2 regions of the Plantibacter cousiniae (nom. nud.) genome follow, and region 2 is predicted to be linked to the other one. Evidence: riboswitches for the same ligand, from Rfam matches in the RefSeq annotation. Region 2 holds a riboswitch; the other holds the start of a gene.
The links. A riboswitch is a leader RNA that binds a small molecule or an ion and turns the genes downstream of it on or off. The one in region 2 is predicted to bind manganese.
Positions count from the first base shown of each region.

Region 1: it holds a riboswitch for manganese, as region 2 does, so the genes downstream of both, ACW55A_RS00715 (TMEM165/GDT1 family protein) here and mntP (manganese efflux pump MntP) in region 2, are expected to answer to the same signal.

Region 1 is NZ_CDRVEU010000001.1:140,414-155,659, forward strand. It holds gene ACW55A_RS00640 (hypoxanthine-guanine phosphoribosyltransferase) at 1-33, shown strand, start outside; gene ACW55A_RS00645 (hypothetical protein) at 100-603, shown strand; gene ACW55A_RS00650 (PA4642 family protein) at 670-957, shown strand; gene ACW55A_RS00655 (amino acid ABC transporter permease) at 1,156-1,989, opposite strand; gene ACW55A_RS00660 (ABC transporter substrate-binding protein) at 1,986-2,807, opposite strand; gene ACW55A_RS00665 (homocysteine S-methyltransferase family protein) at 2,918-3,814, shown strand; gene mqo (malate dehydrogenase (quinone)) at 3,903-5,411, opposite strand; gene ACW55A_RS00675 (hypothetical protein) at 6,133-6,366, opposite strand; gene ACW55A_RS00680 (YajG family lipoprotein) at 6,595-7,176, shown strand; gene ACW55A_RS00685 (hypothetical protein) at 7,252-7,458, opposite strand; gene ACW55A_RS00690 (1-acyl-sn-glycerol-3-phosphate acyltransferase) at 7,757-8,920, opposite strand; gene ACW55A_RS00695 (CPXCG motif-containing cysteine-rich protein) at 9,027-9,209, shown strand; gene ACW55A_RS00700 (putative signal transducing protein) at 9,209-9,469, shown strand; gene ACW55A_RS00705 (SOS response-associated peptidase) at 9,498-10,127, shown strand; gene ACW55A_RS00710 (M48 family metallopeptidase) at 10,311-11,129, shown strand; gene ACW55A_RS00715 (TMEM165/GDT1 family protein) at 11,184-11,768, opposite strand; yybP-ykoY riboswitch at 11,838-11,976, opposite strand; gene ACW55A_RS00720 (methyltransferase) at 12,015-13,013, opposite strand; gene ACW55A_RS00725 (LysE family translocator) at 13,251-13,883, shown strand; gene ACW55A_RS00730 (fatty acid--CoA ligase) at 14,053-15,246, shown strand, end outside.
Region 2 is NZ_CDRVEU010000005.1:66,507-81,752, reverse strand. It holds gene acnB (bifunctional aconitate hydratase 2/2-methylisocitrate dehydratase) at 1-1,030, shown strand, start outside; yybP-ykoY riboswitch at 1,138-1,303, shown strand; gene mntP (manganese efflux pump MntP) at 1,310-1,879, shown strand; gene ACW55A_RS12025 (NAD-glutamate dehydrogenase) at 1,964-6,820, opposite strand; gene ACW55A_RS12020 (hypothetical protein) at 7,188-7,547, shown strand; gene ACW55A_RS12015 (amidohydrolase family protein) at 7,596-8,342, shown strand; gene ACW55A_RS12010 (AAA family ATPase) at 8,552-9,511, shown strand; gene ACW55A_RS12005 (DUF58 domain-containing protein) at 9,516-10,460, shown strand; gene ACW55A_RS12000 (DUF4381 domain-containing protein) at 10,457-10,951, shown strand; gene ACW55A_RS11995 (vWA domain-containing protein) at 10,944-12,002, shown strand; gene ACW55A_RS11990 (vWA domain-containing protein) at 11,999-13,717, shown strand; gene ACW55A_RS11985 (BatD family protein) at 13,714-15,246, shown strand, end outside.

The DNA of each region.
Region 1 (15,246 bases), on a different contig from region 2:
GCTGCCGGTATCTATGCGGTCAAAGGGATGTAAGGCATTCTGACGGCCGCTTCTGCGAACAGGGGCGGTCGTCGATTCGCAATTATATGGAAACCCTCAATGAAGCTACTGATTCCCGGCGCCGTGGCGTTGGTGCTGTTGTCTGGTCTGGCAGTTGCCGCACCTGCTGCGCCGGTTTCGGCCAGCCCCATGCACGATCAATACCTGCCGCCTGACGACCTGAGCCTGCGCGAAGGTGTGCCCGAGCAGCAACAGTTGATGCGTGTCACCGAATACACCATCGTTGCCGGTAACCAGCGGCAGTCGAGTCAGCAGCCGATTCCGGTCACCTCGCCCTTGTCGCTGCGCCTCAAGGGCAAGTCGCTGAACAAGGGCGCGTCCATCTCCCAGGTGCTCGTGCACTTCGATGGCGGTGATAGCAAAAGCCTTAAAAAGCCGACCTATGATGAGCCGTCGCGCACGTTGACGCTTTATTACCCGCTGTCCCAATACCGTGTGCTGGTGGACTTGCTGCGCAACGAGAAGGTCTATTGCCAGTTTCTCAGTTATGCCAACGGGCACATCTGGGCTGATCTGCACACCACCTCTGCACGTGCGCGTTGAGCGCGGCGCTCGCCGGAGGGTAAACTGCCCGACCGTGAAAGTGTCTGCGACCTGCTGGAGCCTGTAATGCGTAAAGATAAGAAGCAGTTGATTGGCGATGAGATCGGCGATGAGCAGATTAAACTGTTCCTCGATTTCGAGCCGTATGATGCTACCTCGCCGTCGCTGCACAAGCTGATCAAGGCCTACCGTGGGCTGCGCATCAACGATTTCGAACGCTTTCTGGTGTTCTTCAAGGACGCGGGCCATGACTTCGACGGCAAGGACGAGCACGGCAACGACTTCATCGCCCTGATCAAGGATCAGCGTAACGCTGATGAGTACATCGAACTGATCGAAAAAGCCCGCGGTTGACTATCCTGCCAAGGCTCCGCATTGCCAGGGCTGGACGCAGGGCGTCCGGAACTGCATTCCCACGCGGAGCGTGAGGAACGAGAGGCGCACCAGAGAACACCTATCGTGCCAATGCTCCGCGTTGGCATGCATTTCGTGACGCTCTGCGTCACACGGCTACGCTGCACCGCACGCAAAGCGTACGGACGAAAGCTGCAGTCATTTGCGCGCCTGATACGCCTTGCCGTAATGCCGCTCCAATCGTGACTGCAACAACTCTAGCCCGATCGACATGATCCAGTACAGCACCGCTGCGGTGGTCAGCATTTCGATGTATCGATAGCTGGAGCGGCCGTAAGACTGTGCCAGAAACATCACTTCCCAGACGCCCATCACTGAAATCAGTGAGGAGTCCTTGAGCATGGAGATGAACTGGTTGGTGGTCGGCGGAATGATCGTGCGCATGGCCTGGGGCAGGGTAACGCGCCAGAAGATCTGCGCCGGGCGCAAGGCCAGGGCCAGCGCGGCTTCACGCTGTCCGGCAGAGACGCCGATGATGCCCGCACGGAAAATCTCGCTCAGGTAAGCTCCGTAGTTGAGCGACAGCGCGATCACCCCCGCCGTGATGGCTCCGGGCACGATGCCGAGTTGTGGCAGGCCGAGATAGATCAGCAGGATCTGGATCAACAGCGGCGTGCCGCGAAAGAACGAGGCGTAAAAGCTGGCGATGCCGAACGCCACCGCGCTGCTGGAAAGCCGCGCGAGTGCCGTGACAAAGCCGAGCGCCACCGAGACCACGATCGAGCACACTGACACGAACAATGTCAGCGCCGCGCCCTGCAGAAAGCCGTTGGGGGCCAGATGCAGCCCGATCAGATTCGGCAGTTTGTCGAGGATGATCGACAGCTTCAGATCGAAGCTCAGGAAGAAACCGGCGAACAGCACAAACATGGCCAGCCAGGTCAGGTAAAGCCGTGTGCGGAAGCCGAAAACTCGCTTGAGCAGGCTCTGCTCGGCCTGCTCGGGTGGGCGCTGGGGCTGAAAGGAAGTCATTTGCTGATGTCAGCACCGATCCACTTTTGCGACAGCTTGCTCAGGGTGCCGTCGCTCTTGAGTTCGGCGAAGACTTGGCGAACCTTGGCGTCCCATTCCGGATCGTCTTTTTCGATGGCCACCGAGTTGGGTTCTTCATACAGCGGCTCGCCCGCCAGTTTGAAGCGCTTGTCCTGATCCAGGCGCGGTTTTGCGGTCACCAGATTGGTGAGTATGGCGTCCAGCCGCTTGCCAGCACCCAGCCCGAGGTCTTGAAAGGCCACGTTGTCGTTGTCGTACGGGGCGATCTGTACGTCTTCGAACGGGTACTGCAGTGGCTTGTCTTCGGCGCCATCAATGACCAGATTCTTGTTCAGATAGCTTTCATAGCTGGAGGCGCTGGTCAGACCGACCTTCTTGCCGCTCAGGTCCTTGGCCGAATGAATACGATCATCCGAGGCGTTGACTACGATCACCGCAGGCGAGGCGTAATACTCGACCGGGAAGTTGAACACTTCGGCGCGGGCCTTGCTCGGTGTCATCGAGCAGACGCAGATGTCATAACGGCCACTCCAGTGGCCTGCGGCGATCACGTCCCAGGACGGCGTTTCAAGGCGCAACTTGACGCCCAGTTTCTGCGCCACGGCCTTGGCGACGTCGACATCGAAGCCGTCCAGTTCATTCTTGTCATTCAGGAAAGAGAAGGGCGGGTAACTTTCCATGAGGACGTTGACCAGCTCTTTGTTTTTCTGCACGCGATCCAGCGTGGCGCCGGCCATAGCGTGTGTGGAGGCCGCCAGAGTGACCAGGCCGATGCCCAGCAGAGCGCGATAATTCACAGATTTCCCCTGAAAAAGTGTTTGTAGTTTGATGAAAGGGCCGTATTAAATACGTTATACAAGACTGACTCATAATGAGTTTTTTTCATATACATATAAGCAGATCACATATGACTCAAGGCACAACTGTAATTCTCGATGGCGGCATGGGCCGTGAACTGCAGCGTCGCGGAGCCCCGTTTCGCCAGCCGGAGTGGTCGGCTCTGGCATTGAGTGAAGCACCCGAAGCGGTGAGTGCGGTACACGCCGCTTATATCGAAAGTGGTGCTCAGGTCATCACCAGCAACAGCTACGCCGTCGTGCCGTTTCATATTGGCGAAGAACGTTTTGCGCGCGAAGGTCAGGCATTGGCAGCGCTGGCCGGGCAACTGGCGCGTGAGTCGGCCGATGCCTCTGGCGGACGCGCCCGTGTGGCGGGCTCCATTCCGCCGCTGTTCGGCTCCTATCGCCCTGACCTGTATCAGCCGGAGCAGGCTGCCGATGTGCTGAAACCACTGGTTGCCGGGCTGTCGCCGTATGTCGACCTGTGGCTGGCCGAAACCCAGAGCTGCATTCTCGAAGCGCAGACCATCCGCGCCGGGCTGCCCAATGACGGAAAACCGTTTTGGCTGTCGTTTACCCTGCAGGATGAGGACACTGACGAAACTCCGCGTCTGCGCTCAGGCGAGCCGGTCGCCGATGCCGCCAGGGCCGCCGCAGCAATGGGGGTCGCCACGCTGCTGTTCAACTGCAGCCAGCCAGAGGTGATCGGCGGCGCAATCGACGCGGCGCGTGAGGTGTTCAAGTCGTTGAACGTCGACATAGCCATTGGTGCGTATGCCAACGCCTTCCCGCCGCAACCCAAGGACGCCACGGCCAACGACGGTCTGGATGAGCTGCGTGAAGACCTTGACCCGCAGGGCTATCAGCAGTGGGCGGCAGACTGGGTCAAGCGCGGCGCCACGCACATTGGCGGCTGCTGCGGAATTGGCCCGGAGCACATTGCCGTACTGTCCGGAAGCCTCTGACCGGCACCTGCAATAAACCCAATAAAAAGCCCCGTGGCTGGTAAAGGCTCACGGGGCTTTTTGTTACAGCACAGCAGCAGCGGTAGGGTCAGGCGAAGCTGTGTTCCTGGCTGCTTTTCTCGACCAGCTCCAGCGCCTCGTCGTTCTGCGCGCTGATGCGCTCGTAGAGCGGCGCATCGGTTTCGAGGATCTTTTCCCTGGCCGGGAAAATCTCTTCGAGCTTGGTCGCCCATTCCGTGCGGGTTTTCTCCGGGAAGCAGCGTTCGAGCAGCTCAAGCATGATCGACACGGTCACCGATGCACCCGGTGACGCACCGAGCAGGGCGGCCAATGAGCCGTCTTTTGCGGAGACCAGCTCGGTGCCGAATTGCAGCACGCCGCCTTTTTTCGCGTCTTTCTTGATGATCTGCACGCGCTGACCGGCGATTTCGAGACGCCAGTCTTCGGCTTTCGCTTCCGGATAGAAGCGGCGCAGCGATTCCAGGCGTTGCTCCATTGATTGCATCACTTCGCTGACCAGGTATTTGGTCAGGTCCATGTTGTCGCGCGCCACCGCCAGCATCGGTTTGATGTTGGCCACGCGTACCGAGAGCGGCAGGTCGAGGAACGAGCCGTGTTTCAGGAACTTGGTGGTGAAGCCGGCATACGGTCCGAACAGCAGGGATTTCTTGCCATCGACCACGCGGGTGTCCAGGTGCGGCACTGACATTGGCGGCGAACCCACGGCGGCCTGGCTGTAGACCTTGGCCTGGTGATGCTTGACCACTTCCGGGTTGTCGCAACGCAGCCACTGACCGCTGACCGGGAAGCCGCCAAAGCCCTTGCTTTCTTCGATGCCCGACAACTGCAACAGCGGCAACGCTGCGCCACCGGCACCGAGGAACACGAATTTGGCATCTATCTCACGCGTGCCGCCGCCATTCACGTCCTTGACGCTGACGGTCCAGCCAGCGCCGTTGCGGGTCAGGTCGGTCACCCGGCTGCGGTACTTGATCTGTGTGCCTGGAGCACTGGTCAGATGGCCGAGCAGTTGATTGGTCAGCGCGCCAAAGTTGACGTCGGTGCCGTTCATCATGCGTGTTGCGGCAATTTTTTCGTCCGCAGGCCGCCCTGGCATCATCAATGGCATCCATTCGGCCAGCTTTGCCTTGTCTTCGGTATATTCCATCGAAGAGAAGGCGTGATGCTTTCTCATGGCTTCAAAACGGGTCTTGAGGAACGAGATGCCTTTTTCGCCCTGCACGAAGCTCAGGTGCGGGACTGGGTTGATGAACGATCTGGCTGAACCAAAGGTGCCCTTGCGTGCCAGATAGGCCCAGAACTGTTTCGAGACTTCGAACTGGGTGTTGATGTGCACCGCTTTCTTGATGTCGATGGAGCCATCAGCCGCAGGCGGCGTGTAGTTCAGCTCGCACAGACCTGCGTGGCCGGTGCCGGCGTTGTTCCACGGGTTGGAACTCTCTGCAGCACCGGAATCCATCAGCTCAACGACTTCCAGCGTGATGCCGGGGTCGAGCTCTTTAAGCAATACCGCCAGAGTGGCACTCATGATGCCCGCTCCGACCAGTACTACATCGACTGCTTCTTTATGCGCCATTAACGCGTCTCCAAAATCTGCAGCACCAAATTGACGGCATACGATCCTGAGGCTGGTTGCCAGGTGTTCGTGGGCTGGATCAAATGTCTACCCTCGTGCGCCTTGCCAGGATCGCCTGACCGATTCTTCGCAATTTTTCGCATCCAAAGCGCAGGTCCCGGTCAGGTCCGGTCATGGTTCATCATTGCTTCATGAACGCATTTCCAGGCCTGCGAGGCCATTCGACCATCGTCAGGGAGCCCCTTGTGCAATTGGCTCCTGCCGATGGCGTCAGGCTCCGGTCATGGAGGCGCAGTCGCGGTCAGTCCTGTTCAAGAGAGTCGGTTCAGACGCTGATGGTGCATTTACAAACGCGTACCTATTCATTTGCTCGCCACACTCTTGTGAAGTAGTGAAACCCGTTTTTCACGTCCTTTTGGGAACGCGAACCAAACCTCGAAATGGCTGCGATGACAGCGCTGGCAGGTCAGGAGCATAAAGAGTGAGGCGCTGACGGGCGGGAAAGGTTCGATTCGATTCGAGCTTTCTTCACCTTTCATCGAGCACACTAGTGCGCAAATGACCTGTGTGGGCGGCTCTCTGTGGGCATTACGAAGGCGCTAATACGGCGATTAGCAGTGCTGCGAGGCCCGATCAGGAGACGTCCTTATAATCGGGGGGAGATTATAGCGATGAAATGGCAGGAATTGATCGCTTTAAATGACTTTTATTCGCTCTCCGGTCAGGCGGTGAGCAACTGGCCGCGCGTTGAGCGTTCGCTACGCTGTGTCACGCGTGCGCTGGCGGGCAGTGGTCGATTCAGCCAGCTAATCCGTTGCTCGGTCACTTCAACCCATTCCACGCCGGTCGGACGTTGCGCGCAGTGTTTGAATGCACGGCAGATGCCTGCCTGATCGATACGCGCGTAGTGGCGATGCTGGGGGCGTGCAGTGAACAGAGACCGGAACAGATTCATGGCGCAGCTCCTGTGACGTGAATGAGCGTCTGTGCGATGGAGGCGAGTCTGCCGCGTGGATGTGACGCCATGATTACACCGTGCCGGATGAATCTCGCCCTGCGTTGCTGCGTGAACCCCGATGCGTGTCGAATGTCCGAGGTTTAACGGTCAGTGGCCTCTGGTTAGCGGCTGTTACAGGCCGCTATACTGCGGCACATTCAGTGTCTGGCCCATGGAGAAATGAGCATGCTGCGTCGCATTTTGTTCGGTTTGCTTGCTGTAAGCAGTTTGACCCTGGTGGGTTGCGCCCACAGCCCACAACAACTCAGCCCCACGCCCAAGCTCAACGCGCAGCTGGCGCCGGTAGGGCGCGGGCAGCCTGTGGTGGTGCGTGTCGTCGACGGCCGTCCTGGCCCGACACTGGGCACGCGCGGCGGCATGTACCCGGAAACCAGTTCGATCAGCGTCAACGGTGCCGATATCGTTCCCAAGCTCCAGGCCCAGGCTGAAGCCGCCGTGCGCCTGTTGGGCTTTACGCCGACCCAGGGCGGCAGCGCTCCGCAGTTGACCGTGACCCTCGCTGACTTGAAGTACCAGTCGCCCAAGGAAGGTCTGTATGTGACTGAAGCCACCATCAGCTCGACGTTCCGCGCTGACGTGCGCAATAACGGTCGCACCTACAGTGGTCGTTACGCCGCATCGCTGGATCAGCGTTTCGGTATGGCGCCGAATCAGGAAACCAACACCAAGCTGGTGAGCGACGTGCTGAGCGACGCACTGACCCGTGTGTTCCAGGACCCGACCATCGGTTCGACCCTGTCGCAGTAAGCCTCTAACCATCGCGATAAAAAAAGCCCGGCCCCTGTTGAGGGGGCCGGGCTTTTTGCTGTCCCGGGTTTGGTATCAGGCTGCCTGCTGGTAAAAGTCCAGAAAACTCAACCCCGTGTCCTGATCCAGATCCGGCAGATCATGATGAACATGCCCGCCCAGTGCGCAGTAGACCAACCAGTGGCGGTCCTGAACATTGAAGGCAAGGCCGCCGATCAACTCCTGCTGCTCATCGCTTGGGGCAATGAGATAAAGGCGATCCTGATTTTTTGCATGCAGCATGACAAGCTCCAAAGAGAGGGAAGTCCGTTTCTCGAGGAGCCACACAATGCAGGCGAAGTATGACGCTGGGGTGACAGCGGCAGAGAATTGTCATGCAGAATATTTCGGGGGCGCATGACCACGCGGAGCATGGGCATGACACGTGCTCTCCAGCACACCTATCGCTCCTCACGCTCCAGCATGGAAATGCCTTGGGTGACGCTCTGCGTCACGGCGCGCTGAAGCGCTCAAGACCGGACGCAGAGCATCCAGAACGGCGTACCCACGCGGAGCATGGGCGCGATAGACGTTCCGATTCTTAAAGCGCCAGCCCTGCCTTGACGCGGTACTGGTTGCGCACCGGTGTCGCGTATTGCTGAATCATGTAAGGGCGGTGCTCGATCGGCGTGCCAGCCAGGCGACTTTCCCACTCCTCCCTGGCGCGTTCGAGTTCATCGGCCGGGAACAGGGCGTCAGCCTTCGGCACTTCCAGCGCCGGATCGGCATCGCTCCACTGCGCGTAAGCCAGGTAATGCACCGGGAACAGCCGATAGCCGCCGAGAATCTGCCGGTCCATCTCGATGGCCAGTTGCTTGGTGTCCTCGAAATACTCGGTGATCGGCGGTGCGAAGTTCACGTGCACGCGGCCTTTATAGCCGGTGATGCCGAGGGCAATGCTCACGTCGTCTTCGCCCGGCGTCTTGGTGTAGACGCCGGTTGTCGCACGAATGTACAGCTCGCGGGCCTTGGCGCTGTCGCACGGATCATATTCGTAGCTGATCGACACCGGGATCAGGTTCAGCGAACGGATCACGTCGCCAAACGGCTCATCCTTGCGGCTCATGTGGAACATCTTGAGGATCGCCGACTCGGTACGGTCGTCACCGTCCTTGGCGCGGCCCTCGGCCTGAGCGATCCAGATCGACTGGCAGTCCTTGGTGATCGAGTGATTGATGTACGCCGACAGCAGTTGATAAGCCGCCATTTTCTCGCGTCGCCCGATGATCGAGCGATGCACGATGAAGCTCTTGTTCAGGCGCATCAGGTCGCTGACGAATGGCTTTTGCAGCAGGTTGTCGCCAATCGCGATGCGCGGAGTGGGCAGGCCTGCGTGGTACACGGCGTAGTTGACGAACGCCGGGTCCATGACGATATCGCGATGATTGGCCAGAAACAGGTAGGCGCAACCGGACTTCAGCTGTTCGACGCCGGTGTAGGTGACCCCGTCCGTGGCGCGTTCGATCGTGTGGTCGACGTAATATTCGACCTTGTCCTGCAGCGTGGCGACCGAGTCGATACCGGCAAACTCGCGGCGCAGCTTGCGCGCCAGGGTAGGCTGCAGCAGCCAGCCGAATGCGCCCGCGAGGCGGGGAAAGCGGAATCGGGTCAGAATGGCGAGAAAGGCTTTGTCGCTCAGCAGACGTGCCAAGACGGCGGGGACTTCTGCATCGTTGTAAGGTCGGATGGCATCAAATTCGCCCATCATGCTCTCTTGTTTGAATCGAATAGGGTAAAAAGAAGACGGATTTGTTAAAACTGCCTTCTGAAGAATGGGTCAATTATACGCATAACTGATCCCGGAGACCGTGATGCAGGAATTACAGAGTTACGACTGCCCTTATTGCGGCGAACCTGTCGAAGCCGTACTGGACCTTTCCGGTGGCGATCAACAGTACATTGAAGACTGTCCGGTCTGTTGCCGCCCGATCATTTTCGACCTGCAGACCGACGGCGAAGACTGGAATCTGGACGTTCGCAGCGAGAACGAGTGATGCAGAAGATCTACGAGCCCGAGAACCTGATGGAGGCCGAGTTGCTGCTGGCAATGCTCGCCAGTGAAGGCATCAAGGCGCATTTGGCCGGTCGCGATCTGCTCGGGGCGATGGGCGAGCTGCCGGGGCTGGGGCTGCTGGCACTCAAGGTCGAAGATGCGCAGGTCGCTCGCGCACGAGCGTTGATCACTGCGTACAATAGCGCCTCGCCTCTGTCTGGCGATGAGCCGGACGACTTCCCCGATGTACTGGTGTGCTGAGCACCTTAAAAGAGTCTGATTAGCCCCCATGTGTGGACGCTACGCCCTGTTTCGCTGGACCCCTGCCTTTGCCGCCTTGCCCGGTTTTCCTGCCGATCAGCAGGCGCAATGGAACATTTCGCCAGCCGACTGGGTGTTGATCATGCGCGCCGCCGAAAACGCTGACGGTATCGAGCTGGTGCGCGCGCGCTGGGGCCTGACGCCGGCCTGGCTCACCGACCTGTCGAAAACGCCCGCCCATGCCCGCGCCGAAACCGTGGCCGAGCAGCCGATGTTTCGTGACGCCTTTACCCATCGCCGCTGCCTGCTCCCCGCCAACGGCTTTTACGAATGGCGCGGCACGGTGCGCAAGCGTCCGTTCTGGTTGACGCCGGGGGAGGGCGCCGCGCTGTTTTTCGCCGCCATCTGGGAAGCCTATCCGGTGCAGGGGCATACGTACCTGAGCGTCGCGGTGGTCACCCAGGCAGCTGCGACCCAGCGTCGGCCATTGATTCTGGATGCCAAGGGCCAGAAAGACTGGCTGGCCGCCGACACGCCGCTGCCGACGTTGCAAGCGTTACTGGCTGCCCCGCAGACGGCGCTGCGCGAACGGCCTCTGGCCAATCTGGTCAACGATCCCAAGCTGAATGCGCCCGAGTGCCTCACGCCATTAAGCTAGGCGGGGACGGCAAAAAACACCGAATCGGACAAATCCGATATCCGCGTTGAAGTACATCTGATACAAACTGGACACACCTGCGGGAACCATCCACCCCTGTCAAAGACCAAGATGCCAGTTGGCCGGTATCTGGCGCAGAGGTCTGCCCCGGGACTGACCGTTTTACACACAAGGAGATACACCATGCGTCCTTCATTTGCCTTCTGTGCCTTGAGCGCTGCGTTGCTGCTCGGCGGGTGTCAGGCAGTCAATACCACGAGTGGCGACTCGGTCGGTGTGGAGCGCAAACAGTACATGTTCAGCATGCTCTCCACGGATGAAGTCAACAAAATGTACGCCCAGTCCTACCAGCAGACCGTTGGCGAGGCGACCAGCAAAGGGGTGCTGGACACCACCAGCGCCAATGCCAGGCGGGTTCATGCAATCGCCAATCGACTGATTGCCCAGGCGCCCAAATTGCGGCCTGATTCGGCGCAGTGGCAGTGGGAAGTCAACCTGATCAAGAGCGACGAGCTGAACGCCAATTGTGGTCCTGGCGGCAAGATTTTCGTTTACACCGGTCTGATTGATACCCTCAAGCTGACCGACGATGAAATCGCTGCGGTCATGGGCCACGAGATCGCCCATGCCCTGCGCGAGCACGGGCGTGAAGCGATGTCCAAGGCATACGGCGTTTCAATGGCCAAGCAGGGCGCAGGTGCCTTGCTGGGATTGGGACAGGACAGCCTGGCGTTGGCAGATACCGTGGTCAACTACAGCCTGACACTGCCCAACAGCCGCAGTAACGAGAACGAAGCCGATCTGCTCGGTCTGGAACTGGCCGCACGTGCCGGTTACAACCCGAATGCGGCGATCACCCTGTGGCAGAAGATGACCCAGAACTCCGGTGGTTCGCAGCCTGAGTTCATGAGCACTCACCCGGCCTCGGAAAGTCGCATCGCTTCGTTGCAGGCTGCGATTCCGAAAGTCATGCCGCTGTATCAGGCTGCCCCCAAATCCTGAGTGAATGAGTCGCCCGTAGCGTTGCGAGTGTCTTTGCAACGCTACGGGCCAGCATTACACCCAGCCGCTGACTTGCATTGCCTTGTAAACCGCCACCAGCGCCAGCACGAAGAACGCGCAGGCAGCCAGTCGGCGGATCAGGGTCAGCGGCAGTTTCTCGGCGGCGAAATTGCCCGCCAGTACCACCGGCACGTTGGCCAGCAGCATGCCCACCGTGGTGCCCAGAATGACCAGCCACAAATAGGAATACTGCGCCGCCAGCATCACCGTGGCGATCTGCGTCTTGTCACCGATTTCAGCGATGAAGAACGTAATCAGCGTGGTCATGAACGGGCCGAACTTGCGTGCCGTGCTGGCTTCGTCATCGTCCATCTTGTCCGGAACCAGTGTCCACAGCGCCGTGGCGGTAAAGCTGGCGGCGAGTATCCAGTGCAGCACTGCGTCTGACAGATAACTGCTGAACCAGGCACCTACAGCGCCGGCTGCTGCATGGTTGGCCAGCGTTGCGGCAACGATGCCTGCGATGATCGGCCAGGGCTTGCGAAAGCGCGCAGCGAGAATGAGCGCGAGCAACTGCGTCTTGTCACCGATTTCGGCGAGTGCGACCACTGCGGTAGGGATTAAGAATGATTCCAGCATCAGGTTTCCTAAGGGGCGGGCCGACACGGCTATGACACGTACGACCTCCCCGCCCCGGGTAAGGTGTTCGTGTCATAGGTCTTGTCAAACCACCGATCCGTCTGAGCGGATTCCGGGTCGCACGTACCATGGTCTGAGGACCAAGTATGTTGATACGTGCCGGACGAGCATGGCGCTCGTGGGAGACTACTCCCCTAGGACGGAGCGGATTCTGCCTCCGCGAAAACGTTTCGGCAAGTGCTTATTTCAGGGGCGTTTGGCGCTGTAGATTTTGAAACCGTTGCCTTGCGCCCTGACTTCGCACTGCCCGACGTGCTCTTCGATCAACGGCTGATAACGCAGGAAGTTATTCGCCACCAAGCGCAGTTCGCCGCCTGATTTAAGATGTTGGCGGGCTTTTCTCAGCAGGTTTTCCGTTGCCATGTAATCGGTATGAACGCCGACATGGAACGGCGGGTTGCTCAGAATCGTGTTCAACCCCATCGGTGCTGCGTCGATGCCGTCACCGGTCAGCACCTGGGCTTGCAGGCCATTGGCGGCCAGGGTCAGGCGCGAACTGGCGGTGGCGAAGGCATCGACATCGAGCATGATGACTTCGTTGTGCGGGTAACGACGCTTGATCGCCGCCCCCAGCACTCCGGCGCCACAACCGAAGTCGAGCAGGTTGCCGCTGGGCAGCTTGTCGATGTTTTCCAGCAACAGGGCTGAACCACGGTCGAGGCGGCCATGGCTGAACACGCCGGGCAGGCTGACGACGGTAAGCGGGCCGTCCTGCAATTCGATCTGGTAGGGCTTGGCGAGGTTTTCCAGGCTGACGGCTTGCGGTGCGTGCTCGACCGTCACCTGCCACAGCTGGCAGTGGCGGGCGCTGTCCAGCTTGCGTGCGCGACCGAACGGGCTCAGTTGCTTGGCAGCCGCTTCGATACCGCCACGTTTCTCGCCGACCAGAAACAGCTCGCGCCCGGCCAGTCGCGAGGCCAGCGCATTGAGCAGGTAGTCGGTCAGATCGCGTGCCTTGGGCAGGAACAGCACGGCGGCTTCAAAAGCAGTCTGTGGCGCTTCGACGCCGAAATCCACACGCCCTTCAAAACGCGCATCCAGAGCCGCCTGATCACCGGCGTGCCAGCACCATCCACGGGCATCCGGCAGTTTTCCGAGCAGGTCATCGGCGGGCAGCCCGACCAACAACAGCGAGCCCTGAAACAGCTCGGCCTGACGGAGTAACACTTCACTGCGCGGGTCCATGGAATGGCTCCTGAAAAAGCGCGCAGTCTAACAGGATATGGGCCAAGACGACGCGGAGCGTCCGGAACGGCATGCGACGCAGAGCGTCGCACGATAGTTGCGATGATCGTTCCCCAGACTCCAGCGTCGCACGATAGCTAGAGCAAGCCCTGCGTCGCATCAATGCGGGCACCTGTTGCGGACACACCAGACAGCGTAATCTGCTGGGTCAGACGTCAATCCTCCAGGAGGTCCCACATGTACTGGGCAGAGTTTCTTACCGTTGCGCTGATTCACTTGCTGGCGGTTGCCAGTCCCGGCCCGGATTTCGCGGTGGTGGTGCGTGAAAGCGTGACTCATGGGCGCAAGGCCGGGACCTGGGCGGCGTTGGGCGTCGGCTCGGCGATCTTTCTGCATGTGGGCTATTCGCTGCTGGGGATCGGGATTATCGTTTCCCAGTCCATCGTGCTGTTCAACGCGCTGAAATGGGCAGCCGCTGCCTATCTGCTGTACATCGGCATCAAGGCGTTGCGCGCCAAACCGGCCGCCGCGACGGGCGATGCCGCCATCAAGGCCACGCCCGGCGAGCGCACAGCGCGCGGTGCCTACATCAGCGGTTTCGTCACCAATGGCCTGAACCCCAAGGCGACGCTGTTCTTCCTCTCGCTGTTCACCGTGGTGATCAATCCGCATACGCCATTGCTGGTGCAGGGCGGTTACGGCGTGTATCTCGCGGTGGCGACGGCGGCGTGGTTCTGTCTGGTGGCGCGACTGTTCAGCCAGGCCCGGGTACGCGCAGGATTCGCGCGCATGGGGCACTGGTTCGACCGGGCCATGGGCGGCGTGCTGATCGCGCTGGGCATCAAGCTGGCGCTGACCGAGGTCCGCTGAAACCTGAATTCAGGACGCCTGACACCGAGCATATGCAGCAACCCGGACGCCCCTTGCAGACAGCACGGGGCGTCTCGCCAAATCATCCCTTTTACTGATTTCACTGGCAGCCCGAGGCCCTAGAGTCCATATTTCCAGCCACGCCTGTGGACTTTGAAAAGGGCTTCATATGTTACAGACTCGCGTTCTTCCGCCCGCCGATGGCGCTTATCAGTGCCCTCTGTTGATCAAGCGCCTGCTGCTGTCCGGCAGTCGTTATGAAAAGACGCGCGAAATCATCTACCGTGATTCGGTCCGCTACACCTACGCTACCCTCAACGAACGCATCTGCCGCCTGGCCAACGTACTGACCGCGGCGGGCGTGAAAGCCGGCGACACCGTGGCGGTGATGGACTGGGACAGCCACCGCTACCTGGAGTGCATGTTCGCCATCCCGATGATTGGCGCGGTCATCCACACCGTCAATGTGCGGCTTTCTCCCGAGCAGATCGCCTACACCATCAATCACGCCGATGACCGTCTGGTGCTGGTGAACAGCGAGTTCACCGGGCTGTATCAGGCGATGTCCGAACATCTGAATACGGTCGAAAAGACCCTGCTGCTGACCGATTTGCCAGACAAGACCGCCGAGCTGCCCAACCTCGTGGGCGAGTACGAGACCCTGCTGGCGGCGGCCAGCCCCGAATACGTGTTCGAGGATTTCGACGAAAACTCGGTCGCCACCACGTTTTACACCACCGGCACCACCGGCAACCCCAAGGGGGTGTATTTCACCCACCGCCAACTGGTGCTGCACACCATGGGCGTGGCGACCATCATGGGCTGTATCGACAGCACCCGGCTGCTCGGCACCGATGACGTCTACATGCCGATCACGCCGATGTTTCACGTGCACGCTTGGGGCATTCCCTATGCCGCAACCATGCTTGGTCTGAAGCAGGTGTACCCCGGCCGCTACGATCCCGAGTTGCTGGTAGAGCTCTGGCGCAGGGAGAAAGTCACCTTCTCTCATTGCGTGCCGACCATCCTGCAAATGCTCCTGAACGCCAAGTCTGCCCAGGATGTCGATTTCCGCGGCTGGAAGATCATCATTGGCGGCAGCTCCCTGACCCGCAGCCTGTATCAGGCCGCCAAATCCAAGGGTATCCAGCTCACTGCCGCGTACGGCATGTCCGAAACCGGACCGCTCATATCCGTAGCGCACATCAACGAGGAGTTGAAAGCGGGCAGTGAAGACGAGCGCATCACCTACCGGATCAAGGCCGGCGTGCCGGGGATGCTGGTGGAGGCCGCCATCATCGATCAACAGGGCAACTTCCTCCCGGCCGACGGCGAAACCCAAGGCGAGCTGGTTTTGCGTGCG
Region 2 (15,246 bases):
GCCGCTGGACATGCCTGAATCGATCCTAGTTCGCTTCAAGGGCAAGATGCAACCTGGCATCACCCTGCGCGACCTGGTTCACGCCATTCCTTACTACGCGATTCAGGCTGGCCTGCTGACCGTAGAGAAGAAAGGCAAGAAGAACGCATTCTCCGGTCGCATCCTGGAGATCGAAGGCCTCGATAACCTGAGCATCGAACAGGCTTTCGAGCTGTCCGACGCCTCTGCCGAGCGTTCGGCTGCCGGTTGCACCATCAAGCTGGCCAAAGAGCCGATCATCGAATACCTGAATTCGAACATCACCCTGCTGCGCTGGATGATCGAACAGGGCTACGGTGATCCGCGCACTCTGGAGCGTCGTGCTCAAGCGATGGAAGCCTGGGTTGCCAACCCGGAGCTGCTGGAAGCCGACAAGGACGCCGAGTACGCCGAAATCATCGAAATCGATCTGGCCGACGTCAAGGAGCCTGTGCTCTGCGCGCCGAACGACCCGGACGATGCCCGCCTGCTGTCTTCGGTACAGGGCGAGAAGATCGATGAAGTGTTCATCGGCTCCTGCATGACCAACATCGGCCACTTCCGCGCTGCGGGCAAGTTGCTGGATCAGGTCAAGGGCCAGCTGCCGACGCGTCTGTGGCTGTCGCCGCCGACCAAGATGGATGCTCACCAGCTGACCGAAGAAGGCTACTACGGCATCTACGGCAAGGCTGGCGCGCGCATGGAAATGCCGGGCTGCTCGCTGTGCATGGGTAACCAGGCACGCGTGGAACCGAACTCGACCGTAGTGTCGACGTCGACCCGTAACTTCCCGAACCGTCTGGGTGACGGCGCGAACGTCTACCTGGCCTCGGCCGAGCTGGCGTCCGTTGCGTCTATTCTGGGTCGTCTGCCGACGGTCGAAGAGTACATGAGCTACGCCAACCAGATCGATACCATGGCAGCGGACGTGTACCGCTACCTGAGCTTCGATCAGATCGCCGAGTTCCGTGAAGCCGCTGCGAACGCCAACATCCCGGCCGTTCAAGTGTAAGCACGAAAGCAGGCACCATAAGAACCCCATTCTCGCGATGGGGTTTTTTTTGCCCTCAATCGAACACGTACATATATTTTTCACATTCACATGGCTATAGTGGCGGCCCTTGTTGGGGAGTAGCCTGCTCTTGACTCCGGTCACAGAGCGTTCGCATCAACATTCTCGGCAGCATGCCGTGGTGCGAACACCTTCTGGTTGGCGAGACCAACGATGCATCCATGCCTAAAGTCGGGCGTGTGGTTGCGTCGTTGACTCATAGCCCGACTGGATATAACCGTGAATCCGATTTCCCTCCTCTTTCTCGCGCTTGCCATGTCCACGGACGCCTTTGCTGCGGCCCTTGGTAAAGGAGCAAGCCTGCATAAACCGCGCTTTCTCGAAGCATTGCGCACGGGCCTCATATTCGGCGCCATCGAAACCATCACGCCAGTCATAGGCTGGGGTATCGGCCAGGTGGCTGCGCGCTTCGCCGAGAGCTGGGACCATTGGATCGCTTTCACTCTGCTGCTGGTGCTCGGCCTGCACATGATTTACAACGGTATCAAGCAAGACGATGACGAAGAGCAGGAAAAGCCGGGGCAGCATTCTTTCTGGATTCTTGCCGTCACCGCATTCGCCACCAGTATCGATGCACTGGCGGTCGGCGTAGGCCTGGCATTTGTCGACGTCAATATCGTGGTTGCCGCCCTGGCCATCGGCCTGGCGACTACCGTCATGGTCACCATCGGCGTGATGCTGGGCCGGGTACTGGGCACCATGGTCGGCAAACGCGCTGAAATCGTTGGCGGTATCGTACTGATCGTGGTCGGTGCAACGATTCTTTACGAGCATCTGTCGGCGCTGTAATCGACTTACAGAACGCGTCGAGCAGACAAAAAAACCCGCATCTTTCGATGCGGGTTTTTTATGGGTACAGCTTTTACAGCCCGATTACACGGTGATGCCCTGCCCGCTCATGGCCAGGTCCAGTAGCTCGCGGTTGGCAACCGCGTACATCGCGTAATCCGTGCCGCTTGCCGCACGCAGTTCGACCAGCATGGCACGCCAGCGCTCGACCATCAGAGCATGCTGTTCCAGCCACAGGGCCAGACGCGCGTCGATTTCCGAGGGACCGTCGACCATCTGCAGAACAGACACGGTGATTGCCCGCTGTTGCCAGTCGACATCGTCACGGAACGCTTCACGCGCCAGCGCCTGCCAGTTGTTTTCCACCGGCAGACTGCTGATCTGTTGCAAGTACCAGGTGATGTCCAGCGCGCTGCCAACGGCAAAGTATGCCTTGGCGACATCGGCAGCGTTCTGCCCGGTCACGTCGGAGGCTTCGATGATCGGCAACAGCGTGTACAGATGTGTCGTACCGGCGACCATGCGCGCCAGCAGTTCCGGCACACCGGCTTCGACATACGCCTGATAACGGGTCTGCCACATCTCGCGGGTAGGCCCTTCCAGCAGCTCGTCAAGCTTGAGGCCCAGTGCAGCGAGGTGCGGACCGAAGTGCGCCACGTCACGGCCAGCGTCCAGCTCATTGCGACGACTGCGCAGGAACCAGCGCGTGGCTCGACGCCCCAGACGCATCAGCTCATCCATCAGCGCCAGCTGGATTTCCGCCGAAACCTTGTAGTCCAGCGCCTCGATCTGACGGAACCAGTGCGGCAGGTGGAAGATGTCACGCACGATCACGTAGGCACCGGCCACCGCAGCCGCGCTCATGCCGGTCGACTCTTTGAGCCGCTGCACGAAGGTGATGCCCATGTGGTTGACCAGATCGTTGGCGATCTGCGTGCTGACGATCTCGCGCTTCAGACGATGGCCGCGCATGGCTGTGGAAAACCTGGCGCCCAGCGAAGGCGGGAACGCGGTTTCCATATCACGCGCCAGATAGTCGTCATCCGGCACACGGGATTCCAGCAACGCTTCCTTGAGGTCGATCTTGCTGTACGAGATCAACACCGACAGCTCGGCACGACTCAAGCCCTGCTTGGCTGCAATCCGCTCGGCAATCTGCTCTTCGGCAGGCAGGAATTCGATGGCACGATCAAGCTTGCCACGCGCCTCCAGGTCACTCATCAGACGCTTGTATTCGGCAATCCGCTCGTAAGCGCGACGGGCTGCCAGCGACAACGCCTGGGTCTGCTTGTAGTTGTTGCCCAGCACCAGGTGGCCTACTTCATCGGTCATGCTTTCGAGCAACTGATTGCGCTGCTTCTCGGTCATGTCACCGGCCTGCACCACTTCGTTGAGCAGGATCTTGATGTTCACTTCGTGGTCGGAACAGTCCACACCGCCCGCATTGTCGATGAAGTCGGTGTTGGTCGCGCCGCCATTGAGGCCGAACTCGACACGGCCCAGCTGGGTCATGCCCAGGTTGCCGCCCTCGCCCACCACCTTGCAGCGCAGCTCGTTGCCGTCGACGCGCAGCGCATCGTTGGCCTTGTCGCCCACATCGGCATGCGATTCTTCGCTGGACTTCACGTACGTGCCGATACCGCCGTTCCACAACAGATCGACCGGCGCCTTGAGCAGCGCATGCAGCAGTTCGGTCGGGGTCAGCTTGTCGGCCTTGATATCGAAGCGCGCCTTCATCTGTTCGGTGATGGCGATACTCTTCAGGCTGCGCGGGAAGATCCCGCCGCCAGCGGACATGATGCTGGTGTCGTAGTCGGTCCAGGACGAGCGCGGCAGATTGAACAGGCGCTGACGCTCTGCAAAGCTGCTGGCCGGGTCCGGATTCGGATCGATGAAGATGTGCAGGTGGTTGAACGCTGCGACCAGTTGCAGCTTGTCAGACATCAGCAGGCCGTTGCCGAACACGTCACCGGCCATGTCGCCGATACCGATCACGCTGATGCTGTCCTGCTGCACATTGATGTCACGTTCACGGAAGTGACGCTGTACGCCCACCCAGGCACCCTTGGCGGTGATGCCCATCTTCTTGTGGTCATAACCGGCAGAACCACCGGAAGCGAAGGCGTCACCCAGCCAGAAGCCGTAATCGATGGCAATGCCGTTGGCGATGTCGGAGAACGTCGCCGTGCCCTTGTCGGCGGCCACCACCAGATACGGGTCATCGTCGTCATGCCGCACGACGTTGACCGGCGGCACCAGCGCGCCTTCCTTGAGGTTGTCGGTGATGTCCAGCAGCCCGGAGATGAAGATGCGGTAGCAGGCGATTGCCTCGGCCTGCACTTCGTCGCGGTTGCCGGTGGTCGGCAGGCGACGCGGCACGAAGCCGCCCTTGGCACCTACCGGCACAATGACCGAGTTCTTCACCTGCTGGGCTTTTACCAGGCCCAGCACTTCGGTACGGAAGTCTTCCTCGCGGTCCGACCAGCGCAGGCCGCCACGCGCCACGTTGCCGAAGCGCAGATGCACGCCTTCGACACGCGGCGAATAAACGAAGATTTCAAACTTGGGCACCGGCTTGGGCAACTCGGGGATCAGGCGCGGGTTGAACTTGAAGCTGAAGTAGCCCTTGCTCTGCCCGTTGGCATCGGCCTGATAGAAGTTGGTCCGCAGGGTTGCCTTGATCAGGTCCAGATAACGACGCAGGATGCGGTCTTCGTTGAGCACCTGCACGTCGTCCAGCGCAGTCAGAATCGCCTGTTCCAGACGCAGCTGCTTGTCGTCAAGATCGTCGGAACCCAGCTTGCGCGCCAGATAGAACCGGGTCTTGAACAGACGCGTCAGCTCGCGGGCGATGTCGGTGTGGTTGTTCAGCGTGGTGGCGATGTAACCCAGGTCAAAGCCCAGACGAATCTGCTTCAGATAGCGCGCATAGGCACGCAGCAGTGCCACGTCGCGCCACGGCAGGCCGGCGGTGAGTACCAGACGGTTGAACGCATCGTTTTCGGCATCGCCGCGCACGATGTGCACGAACGCATCCTGCAGGGTGTCGTTGAGCTGCTGGATATCGAGGTTCAGACCTTCGCCGTAAGTAAAGGCGAAATCATGAATCCAGAACTCGCGACCGTTGGCATGATGCAGGCGGTACGGGAACTCGCCCAGCACCCGCAGGCCGAGGTTTTCCAGAATCGGCAACACGTCGGACAGGGCCAGCGGTGTATCGGCGTGATACAGCTTGCAATGCAATTGCTGGCGGCCACCGGCCAGTGGCTGGTAGAAGCTCATCACCAGCGGATTGGCTTCGCTGAGGCTCAGTACGTGCTGCATGTCGACGACTGCCGAATGCGCCGCAAAACGCTCGCGGTAGCCAGCCGGGAAGCCTTTCGGGAAGTCGGCCAGCACATTGGTGCCGTGCGCTTCACCGAAGCTTTCAACCACCAGACTGGCGTAGTCGTCCTTCCACGAACGGCACGCCTGAATGACTTCGTTTTCCAGCTGGGCGACGTCGATCTCCAGATTGATCTTCGGGTCTACGCGCAGAATCAACTGCACCCGCGCCAGCACCGATTCAGAGAAGAACGTCCAGAACTCGCAATCGCTGGCCTTGAGGCGATCCATCAAGACCTGCTGGATCTTCTGGCGCACTTCGGTGGAGTACACGTCGCGTGGCACATAGGCCAGGCAGTAGCAGAAACGCCCGTAAGGGTCCTTGCGCAGGAACACGCGAATCTTGTTGCGCTCCTGAATCTGCACGATCGACATGACCGTGGTGAACAATTCGTCCACCGGCGTCTGGAACAGGTCGTCACGTGGCAGCACTTCGACCACCTGCGCCAGTTCCTTGCCCAGGTGCGCCTTGGCGTCGAAACCGGAGCGACGCTCGACCTCGGCGACCTTGCGACGGATGTACGGAATCTGTCGCACGCTCTCGCCATACACCGACGAGGTGTACAGGCCCATGAAACGACATTCCTTGATGACCTTGCCGGACGCGTCGATCTGCCGGATCGAAACGTAATCCGGGTACGCCGGACGGTGCACGCGGCTTGGATGCGCCGCCTTGGCAAACGACAGCAGCACCGGTTCCTGCAGGTATTTCACCGCGTAGTCTTCGATGTGCAGCTCTTCGCGGGTCAGACCAGGGCGCAGCAGTCGGGTCAGCCCCAGAAAGGACGACTCGTCGTAGACCAACTGGCCGCCTTCGGCGTCGTTACGCACTTCGAACTCTTCGTAGCCCAGGAAGGTGAAGTGGTTGTCCACCAGCCATTGCAGGAAGACCTTGATCTCGGCTTTTTCCTCGACGTCGGTGTTGGACTCGTTGGCATCGATACTGGCCAGCAGCTCGTGCAGACGCGCTTTCATCGGCCCGAAATCTTCGACGGCAGCGCGTACTTCGCCCAGCACCTGCTCCAGCTCGCGCGCCAGCACGTTCAACTCGCTGACGTTGGCGCAGCGGTCGATCTCCAGGTACATCAGCGATTCCTGCAGCACGTCGTCGCCTGCGGTGCCTTTGGGCAGCAGCTCGAGCAATTCGCCAGCAGCGCCGCGACGCACGCTCAGCACGGTGGTCTGCAGGGTGTGGATGCTGTAGCCGCGGCGGTTCAGCTCGGTGCGGACGGAGTCGACCAGAAACGGCAGGTCATGATGCAGCACTTCAACGGCAGTGTGAGTCGATTGCCAGCCGTGGCGCTCGTAATCGGGGTTGTAGACCCGGACCTGCGGGTGAGCATGTTCGAAATGCTCCAGCAGGCGCCATGCGGACAAGGTGCAGCCTGCCAGGTCGGAAAGCCGCCGCTGGGTGAGTTCGTCGAGGGAAATAATGCCGAAGAATTGCTCGGCGAACAGCGCCACTTGTGGCAGTGCCTGTTCGCTGATGTGCTGAGCCAGTGCCGCTTGCAGTTGATGCTGGAAGTCGGCCTTGCTGGCTGCGGTGAAGAACGCCATCTGTGGTACTCCGCTTTGGCTTTTATTGGGGAGGCTTGAAGAAGGTGTTGAAACCGGGGTGCCCTTGCATCCAATCGCGTGGGCATCACCTGATCGAGTGTAAAGCTAAAGTAGTAACGCGCGCCGTGTCAGGGTAGTCACATTTGTACATTGGAGTGAAAAAACGCTACGCGCACCCGACACCGTACACCACTTGTCCGTCACGCAGCTTAACGAGAGCTGAGCGCACACTGCTTACGAGGCTGCGACATATTCGGTCATCAGGTCGCGATACACTGCGCACGATGGTGCCAATATCGCCCGACATTATTTGCCCGGGACTGGCAAAATTCACTCATGCCTTACCTGGACAGACCCGGAGCCACCCATGCAAATCAAGACCGCCAGCCTCATCGCCAACCCGTGCGACGACGAATATGACGATATGGCGCTGCTCTGCTGCCACGCAGAAAACGGCATGCTGTTTTCCCTGACCCGCTTCCCGGACGAGAACGAAGTGGAAATCACCGTCAGCGACGACAAGTCACTGAGTGTGTCCAGCCTGAAAGTCACCTTCAGTGCCGAGCGCCTGCTGGTGGAAATCGACACACAGGACGCCAAGCAGCTCGATGGCCACCATCAGTACGAAATTCTCCACGCCACCGATGCAGGCGAGTTGCAGGACGTTCACCAAACGTTACAGGTCATTCTCGAAAACGTCGGTGAGTACACCAGCACAATCAGCTGATGATCAAAAAAGCGCTAGAGTGAGTACTTCGCCGAACAGGAGTGTGTCATGAACCGCATTTTCGACGCCCACTGCCACATCATCGACCCGCATTTCCCGCTGATCGCCAATAACGGCTATCTGCCGGAGCCGTTCGGTGTCGCTGACTACCTTGCGACGGTCCAGCCGCTGGGCGTACAGGGCGGCGCGGTGGTGTCCGGTTCCTTTCAGGGCTTTGATCAGGGATATCTTCTTCAGGCCCTGCGCCTGCTGGGACCGGGTTTCGTCGGTGTCACGCAATTGCCCGCCAGCGTCACCGATGCAGAGCTGGACAACCTGAACGCGGCAGGCGTGCGCGCCTTGCGCTTCAACCTCAAGCGCGGCGGCTCGGAGCAGCTCGACCAGCTGGAGGCACTGGCCTTGCGTGTCCATGAACACGCAGGCTGGCACTCCGAGCTGTACATCGACTCGCGAGAACTGGCGCCCATCGAAACACGCCTGCGCAAACTACCTGCCATCAGCATCGATCACCTGGGGTTGAGTGCCGAAGGGCTGCCCGTGCTCCTGCGCCTTGCCGAGCACGGTGTTCGGGTCAAGGCCTGTGGTTTCGGGCGTGTTGACTTTCCGGTGCGCGAGGCGCTCAGGGATATCCACGCCGCCAACCCGAATGCCCTGATGTTCGGCACCGACCTGCCGTCGACCCGCGCACCCCGCCCCTTCAGGCCTGACGATATCGAACTGTTGATCGACGCACTGGGCGAAAGCGGCGCCCGTCAGGCGCTGTGGGAAAACGCGGCGAGCTTCTATCGACTCTGACGCCGTGGTTCCGAGAGCCATAGCCAGCCTTCCTACATGGATACCTATGGATCATGTAGGACAATACCTGCATAAATGACAGGCACTTCTCTAAATGCAATAAAAAACGCGGTAGTCGTTAGTCGATACCTGCCTGGATGGATTAAAGTATCGCCCCCAGCTCAGCAGTCACCAGACACCGCTGTTCGCCCTGCCAGGAACCGTCACCGATGGAACATCGTGAAGCGCTGATTGCGCTGCGAACTTTTCTTTCAACGCAGATCCTTGGCCAGGAAAAGCTGATCGAACGCCTGCTCATCGCTCTGCTTGCCGACGGCCACATGCTGGTCGAAGGCGCTCCCGGCCTGGCCAAGACCAAGGCCATCAAGGAGCTGGCAGAAGGCATCGAAGCCCAGTTTCACCGCATTCAATTCACCCCCGACCTGCTGCCTGCCGACATCACCGGTACGGAGATCTATCGCCCGGAAACCGGCAGCTTCGTGTTCCAGCAAGGGCCGATCTTCCACAACCTGGTGCTGGCCGACGAAATCAACCGTGCGCCGGCCAAGGTCCAGTCGGCGTTGCTCGAAGCCATGGCCGAACGGCAGGTCAGTGTCGGGCGCAGCACCTACGACCTGTCGCCGCTGTTTCTGGTCATGGCGACCCAGAACCCCATCGAGCAGGAAGGCACCTACCCGCTGCCCGAAGCCCAGCTCGACCGCTTTCTGATGCACGTCAAGATCGGTTTCCCGGATGCCGCCGTCGAACGCAAGATCCTTCAACAGGCGCGTGGCGAAGCCCTGAACGGCGAAACCAAGCCGGAGCGTCGCGTCAGCCAGCAGGCGATCTTTGCCGCACGCAAGGAAATCCTTGGCCTGTACATGGCCGATGCGGTCGAGGAATACCTGGTACAACTGGTCATGGCCACCCGTACCCCGGCCAAGTTCGACCCGGAACTGGCCGAATGGATTGCCTACGGTGCCAGCCCGCGGGGTTCCATCTCGCTGGACCGCTGTGCCCGTGCACATGCCTGGCTGGCCGGACGCGACTTCGTCAGCCCCGAAGACATTCAGGCGGTGCTGTTCGATGTCTTGCGCCACCGGGTCATCCTGTCGTTCGAGGCCGAAGCCGCCGGTATCGATCAGGATCGCGTGATTCAGCGCATCCTCGACGTCGTGGCCGTCGCCTGACCCCATGCAACCCTACCTGATCCCCCAGCCGGGCATCCGCGTCAGCCTCAGCGAGCTGATCGAGATGCGTCATCGGGTGCGGGAAGTGCAGCTGTTTTCCACCCCGAGCCAACGCAGCCCGCTGATCGGCCTGCACCATTCCAAGTTGCGCGGGCGTGGTGTGGATTTCGATCAGGTGCGGGTCTATCAGGCCGGTGACGATGTGCGCAGCATCGACTGGCGCGTCACCGCACGCACGCAGGAGCCGCACACCAAGCTGTTCCATGAGGAACGCGAGCGGCCCATTTTCATTCTGCTGGAACAGAGCCGACGGCTGTTCTTCGGCTCCGGCCTGATGTTCAAGTCGGTACTCGCGGCTCAGGCGGCCGCGCTGATCGGCTGGGCGGCGCTGGAACACAACGACCGGGTCGGCGGGTTGGTGTTCGGCGATAACGAACACTACGAGATCAAGCCGCGACGCAGCAAACAAAGCCTGCTGCAGTTGCTCAACCGGCTGGTGCGGGTCAATCAGTCGCTGCATACCGAGATTCCGCCAGACCGCGATGCGTTCGGCACTGCGCTGCGTCGCGCACGGGAAGTGCTGCGCCCCGGCAGTCTGGTCATCGTCCTGTGCGACGAGCGCGCCCTGTCCGATGCTGCCGAACAACAACTGAGCCTGCTGTCACGGCACAGCGACCTGCTGTTGCTGCCGCTTTCCGACCCACTGGACCGCGCCCTGCCCGCTGCCGGTTTGCTGCGCTTTGCCGAACGCGGCGCGCAACTCGAAATCGACACCCTCAACCCCGAACTGCGCCGCGCCTACCGACAACAGGGCGAGGAGCGCACGGCGCGCTGGGAGTTGCTGGCGCAGAAGCTGCGGGTATTGCTCATGCCATTGAGTACCCAGGCGGAGCTCGTCGAACAACTGCGCGAATACCTCAACGCGCGACGTCCGGTGAAGCGCAAATGAATCCCCTTGATCAACTGGAGCCGCTGATTGCGCCCGAAGCCGTCGGCTTCTGGCCGCTTGCGCCGGGCTGGTGGCTGCTGCTGTTGCTGATCCCCGTGGCGGGCTGGGGTCTGTGGCGCTTGCGCAAACTGCTGCCGGCCAAGGCCCGCAACGTGCGCAGCGAACAGCCGCTGGACCCGGTTCGCCTCGCCGCGCTGGCGGAACTGGCCAGCCTGCCGAAACCCTACGACGGCGCGCCGGCCGGTGCCTGGCTGCAGCAGATCAACGGCCTGCTCAAGCGCCTGTGCCGTAACCACTACCCACACAGCCAGAGCCATACCCTTAACGGCCGCAAATGGCTGGCGTTCCTCGACAATCGCTGCCCGGCGGCCGGCCTGACGCGCTGGATGATTCTGGTTGAAGGCGCTTACAAGCCCGAGTGCAAACTGGACGACAAGGCCATCACCGGCCTGACTCAGGCGGTCGATACCTGGATCCGCAAACATGTTTGAGTTCGCCTGGCCGTGGGTCTTCGCCCTGCTACCATTGCCGTGGCTGATGCGCGCCCTGCTGCCCATGGCCGACAGCGGCGAGCCCGCGCTCAAGGTCAGCTTTCTCAGTGAACTCGAAGGCCTGAGCGGTCGCCGCGCCAAAGCCAATCTGCCGGTGTGGAGACAGCGTGCGCCGTTCTTGCTGATCTGGCTGTTGCTGCTGATCGCCACGGCGCGACCGCAGTGGCTGGGCGAGCCGCTGCCGGTAGCTGGCAGCGGCCGCGATCTGCTGGTGGCGGTCGACGTGTCTGGCTCGATGGACTACCCGGACATGCAATGGAAAAGCGATGAAGTCAGCCGGCTGGTGCTGGTGCAACAACTGCTCGGTGACTTTCTCGAAGGCCGCAAGGGCGACAGGGTCGGCCTGATCCTGTTCGGCACCCAGGCGTTTGTTCAGGCGCCACTGACCTATGACCGCCGCACTGTGCGGGTCTGGCTCGACGAGGCGAAAATAGGCATTGCAGGCAAGAACACCGCACTGGGCGATGCCATCGGCCTGGCCCTGAAACGTCTGCGTATGCGTCCGGCCACCAGTCGTGCGCTGGTGCTGGTCACCGACGGCGCCAACAACGCCGGTCAGATCGATCCGATCACCGCCGCACGCCTGGCTGCCGAAGAAGGGGTGAAAATCTACCCGATCGGCATCGGCTCGGACCCTGACAAGGACGCGCTGCAGAGCGTACTTGGCCTCAACCCCAGTCTTGATCTGGACGAACCGACACTCAAGGAAATCGCCAGCCTAAGCGGTGGCCAGTATTTCCGCGCGCGCGATGGCGACCAACTGGAAAAAATCCGCGCCACCCTCGATGCCCTGGAGCCGGTGGCACAGCAGCCCACCCAGGCGCGTCCGGCGCAAGCGCTTTATCAATGGCCACTGGCGACAGCCCTGCTGCTGAGTGTGCTGCTGGTGCTGCGTGAGTTGTGGCCGAACAACGCCCTGCAACGCCTGCTGACGGCGGTGCGTTCCATCAACTGGCGTGAGCGCTGCAAAAGCCTGTGGAGGTCGCGATGATCATCGGGCTCTGGCCGGACTGGTTTCGCCCGGAATGGCTGCTGATCACGCCACTGCTGGCGCTGCTGATCTGGCGACTCTGGCACCGGCAGAAACGCGCCGGACGCTGGCAAATGCTGCTGCCCACCCACTTTCACGAGGTGTTGCTCAACGGTGGGCGCGGCAGCAACAGCAAACTGCCATGGGTCGCGCTGGGGCTCGCCTGGTTGCTGGCCCTTTTCGCCTTGCTGGGCCCCAGTTGGCAGCGCGTCGAACAGATCAGCCAGAAGCCGGTCGATCCAATGGTGGTGATTCTCGAACTCACCCCACAGATGCTCGCCACCGACACGCCCCCTACCCGTCTGGAACAGGCAAGACGCAAGCTGCTGGACCTGTTGCAAAAGCGCAGCGATGCGCAGACCGCCGTCGTTGTCTACGCAGGCAGCGCACATACCCTGGTGCCGCTGTCCGATGACCTGGTCACCAGCCACAACCTGCTGGAAGCCATCAGACCGTCGATCATGCCGGTGACCGGCCAGCGCGCCGATCTGGCCGTGCAGAAAGCGCTGCACCTGCTCAAACAGGGCGCATTGGGTCAGGGGCGGATTCTGTTGATCACCTCGTCGCTGAGCGAACAGGAACGTCAGGGCATCCGTGCCGCGTTGCGCGGGCAATCGCCGCCACTGCTCATCCTCGGGGTCGGCACGCCCGAAGGCGCGCCGGTCACACAGGAAAACGGCAGCCTGCTCAAGGACGATCAGGGTGCGATTCTGGTCCCGCGCCTGGATAGCACCAGCCTCAACGAATTCGCCGATCAGGTCGGTGGCAGCTATCGCCAGGCACGCGGCGATGAAGAGGACTTGCGCAGCCTTGGTCTGTTGGCCAGCCCTCGACACATGAGCCGCGACGGCCAGGTCGTGCAACTCGACACCTGGGCTGACCAGGGCCACTGGTTGCTGCTGCCCCTGCTGCTCATCGCGGCACTGGCCGGTCGGCGCGGCTGGCTGTTCTGCCTGCCGCTGATATTCATGTTTCCGCAGAACAGCCAGGCGTTCGAGTTTCAGGACCTGTGGCTGCGTCCCGATCAACAGGGCCAGCGGTTGCTGGAACAGCACCGGCCAGCCGAAGCTGCGCAACGCTTCGAAGACTCGCGCTGGAAAGGCGTGGCGTTGTACCAGGCGCAAGACTACGCCAGCGCCGCCCGGCAGTTTGCCGAAGGCAACAGCGCCGCCGACCACTACAATCGTGGCAATGCGCTGGCCCGTAACGGCGAGCTGGCAGCGGCACTGGATGCCTACGAGCAGGCCCTGGACCGGCAGCCCGACTTCCCTGCGGCACAAACCAATCGGGCACTGGTGCAAAGTCTGCTGGATCAGACCGAAGAGCAGAAGCCTGCCCAGGACGAACAGAACAAGGCCGATCAGGGCGAAGAAGGTCAGCAGGCGTCGCAAGATCCCAATAGCAGCGCATCACCCGCCGAGCAGAACCCGTCCCGATCGGATCAACCCGGCACCAGCGAAAGCCTGCCGCCGGACAGCAGCGGCCAGGCCACCTCGGGCGAGTCGGCAGACGACGAACAGACCACTCGCCCGCCGCTTCAGTCCGCCGACAGCCCCATGACCGGCGAGCGGCGTCAGGAACTGGAGCAGTGGCTGAGGCAGATTCCGGATGATCCGGGCGAACTGTTGCGGCGCAAATTTCGCTACGAACAGCAACATCAGGAAAAGACCCGATGAGTCGCGTTTACACCTTATTGATCGGCCTGCTGCTGAGCCTGATCACCTTGTCGCTGCAGGCTGCGCAACTGACCGCCAGCGTTGACCGCACGCGCCTCAACGCCGGGGAAACCGTCGAGTTGACGCTGGAAACCGACGATGTGACGCAGTTCGGCAAGCCGGACATGAGCGCCTTGGAAAGCAGTTTCGAGGTGCGCGACACGCGCCAGCTCAACAGCCTGAAAACCCTGGATGGCAGCAGCCAGGCAACGACGCGCTGGATCGTCACCCTGCTGCCTCGCGAGACAGGAAGCGTGTTGATTCCGTCGCTGCAACTGGGCGAGCTGAAAAGCCAGCCGCTGACCTTGCAGGTCCTGCAGAGCGAGCTCCAGGAGCAAGGCAACCACCTGGCATCGATCTTTATTGAAGCGAGCCTGGATCAGGACAGCGTGTATGTTCAGGCCCAGGCCGTGCTGACCCTGCGCGTCTACCACTCGGTGTCGCTGTTCGACGACAGCAGCCTGAGCCCCTTGCAAGTGCCGGACGCACGGGTCGAAAAACTCGGTGACTCGCGCACTTACGAAAAGCTGATCAACGGTGTGCGCCACGGGGTCATCGAGACACGCTACGCGATCTACCCGCAGCAGAGCGGCGTGCTGAAGATACCGGCGCAAGTGTTCAGCGCCACGCTGGTGCAGACGCCTGCCGAGGGTTCGCAAGCCCAGGACAGCAATCCGTTCGGTCCGCAGCCGGGCCGATCGGTGCGGGTCAAGTCCGCCGAAGTGCCGTTGACCGTCAAGCCCAAGCCTGCCGACTACCCGGCCGATGTCGCCTGGTTGCCGGCACGCAGTATCAACCTGGAAGAAAGCTGGAGCCCGGAGCCCGGCACTACGCAGGTCGGCGATTCGCTGACCCGCACCCTGACGCTCAAGGCCGAAGGGCTGGCCGGCGCGCAGCTGCCACCTCTGCCGCCCACAGAAGTACCTGGCCTGCGGCGTTACCCGGATCAGCCACAACTGCGCAACCTGCCCAGCGAACGCGGCCTGATCGGCACGCGCGAAGAACGCGAGGCCCTGGTGCCAGACCGCGCCGGGGCAATCGACCTGCCTGCGGTTGAAGTGACCTGGTGGAATACCCGCGAAGATCATCTGGAGCACACCAGCCTGCCCGCGCGCACCCTGCAGATCAGCAGCAACCCCGGTCTGGCGGTGGACACGCCGGTGAACAGCGACATGAGCGGCGTGACCGTGATCGGTCCGCCAGTCTGGCCGTGGCAGATGAGCACATTGCTGCTGCTTTGCACCACACTGCTCGGTTTCGGCCTGTGGTGGCGCGCCCGTGGACAGCCGGCAATCGCCCGGGCCGTGCAGACCGGGCCCAGCCCGCGTACCGTACTCGATGACCTCAAACGCGCCTGCCTGGCCAATGATCCGCAGGGCACCCGTCAGGCGCTCGACGCCTGGGCACGCCAGCAGCCGGAAACCCTGGCCGAAATGGCCGCGCGTTTCGTACCGCTGTCCGATGCCCTGGACGGTCTCAACGGTGCGCTG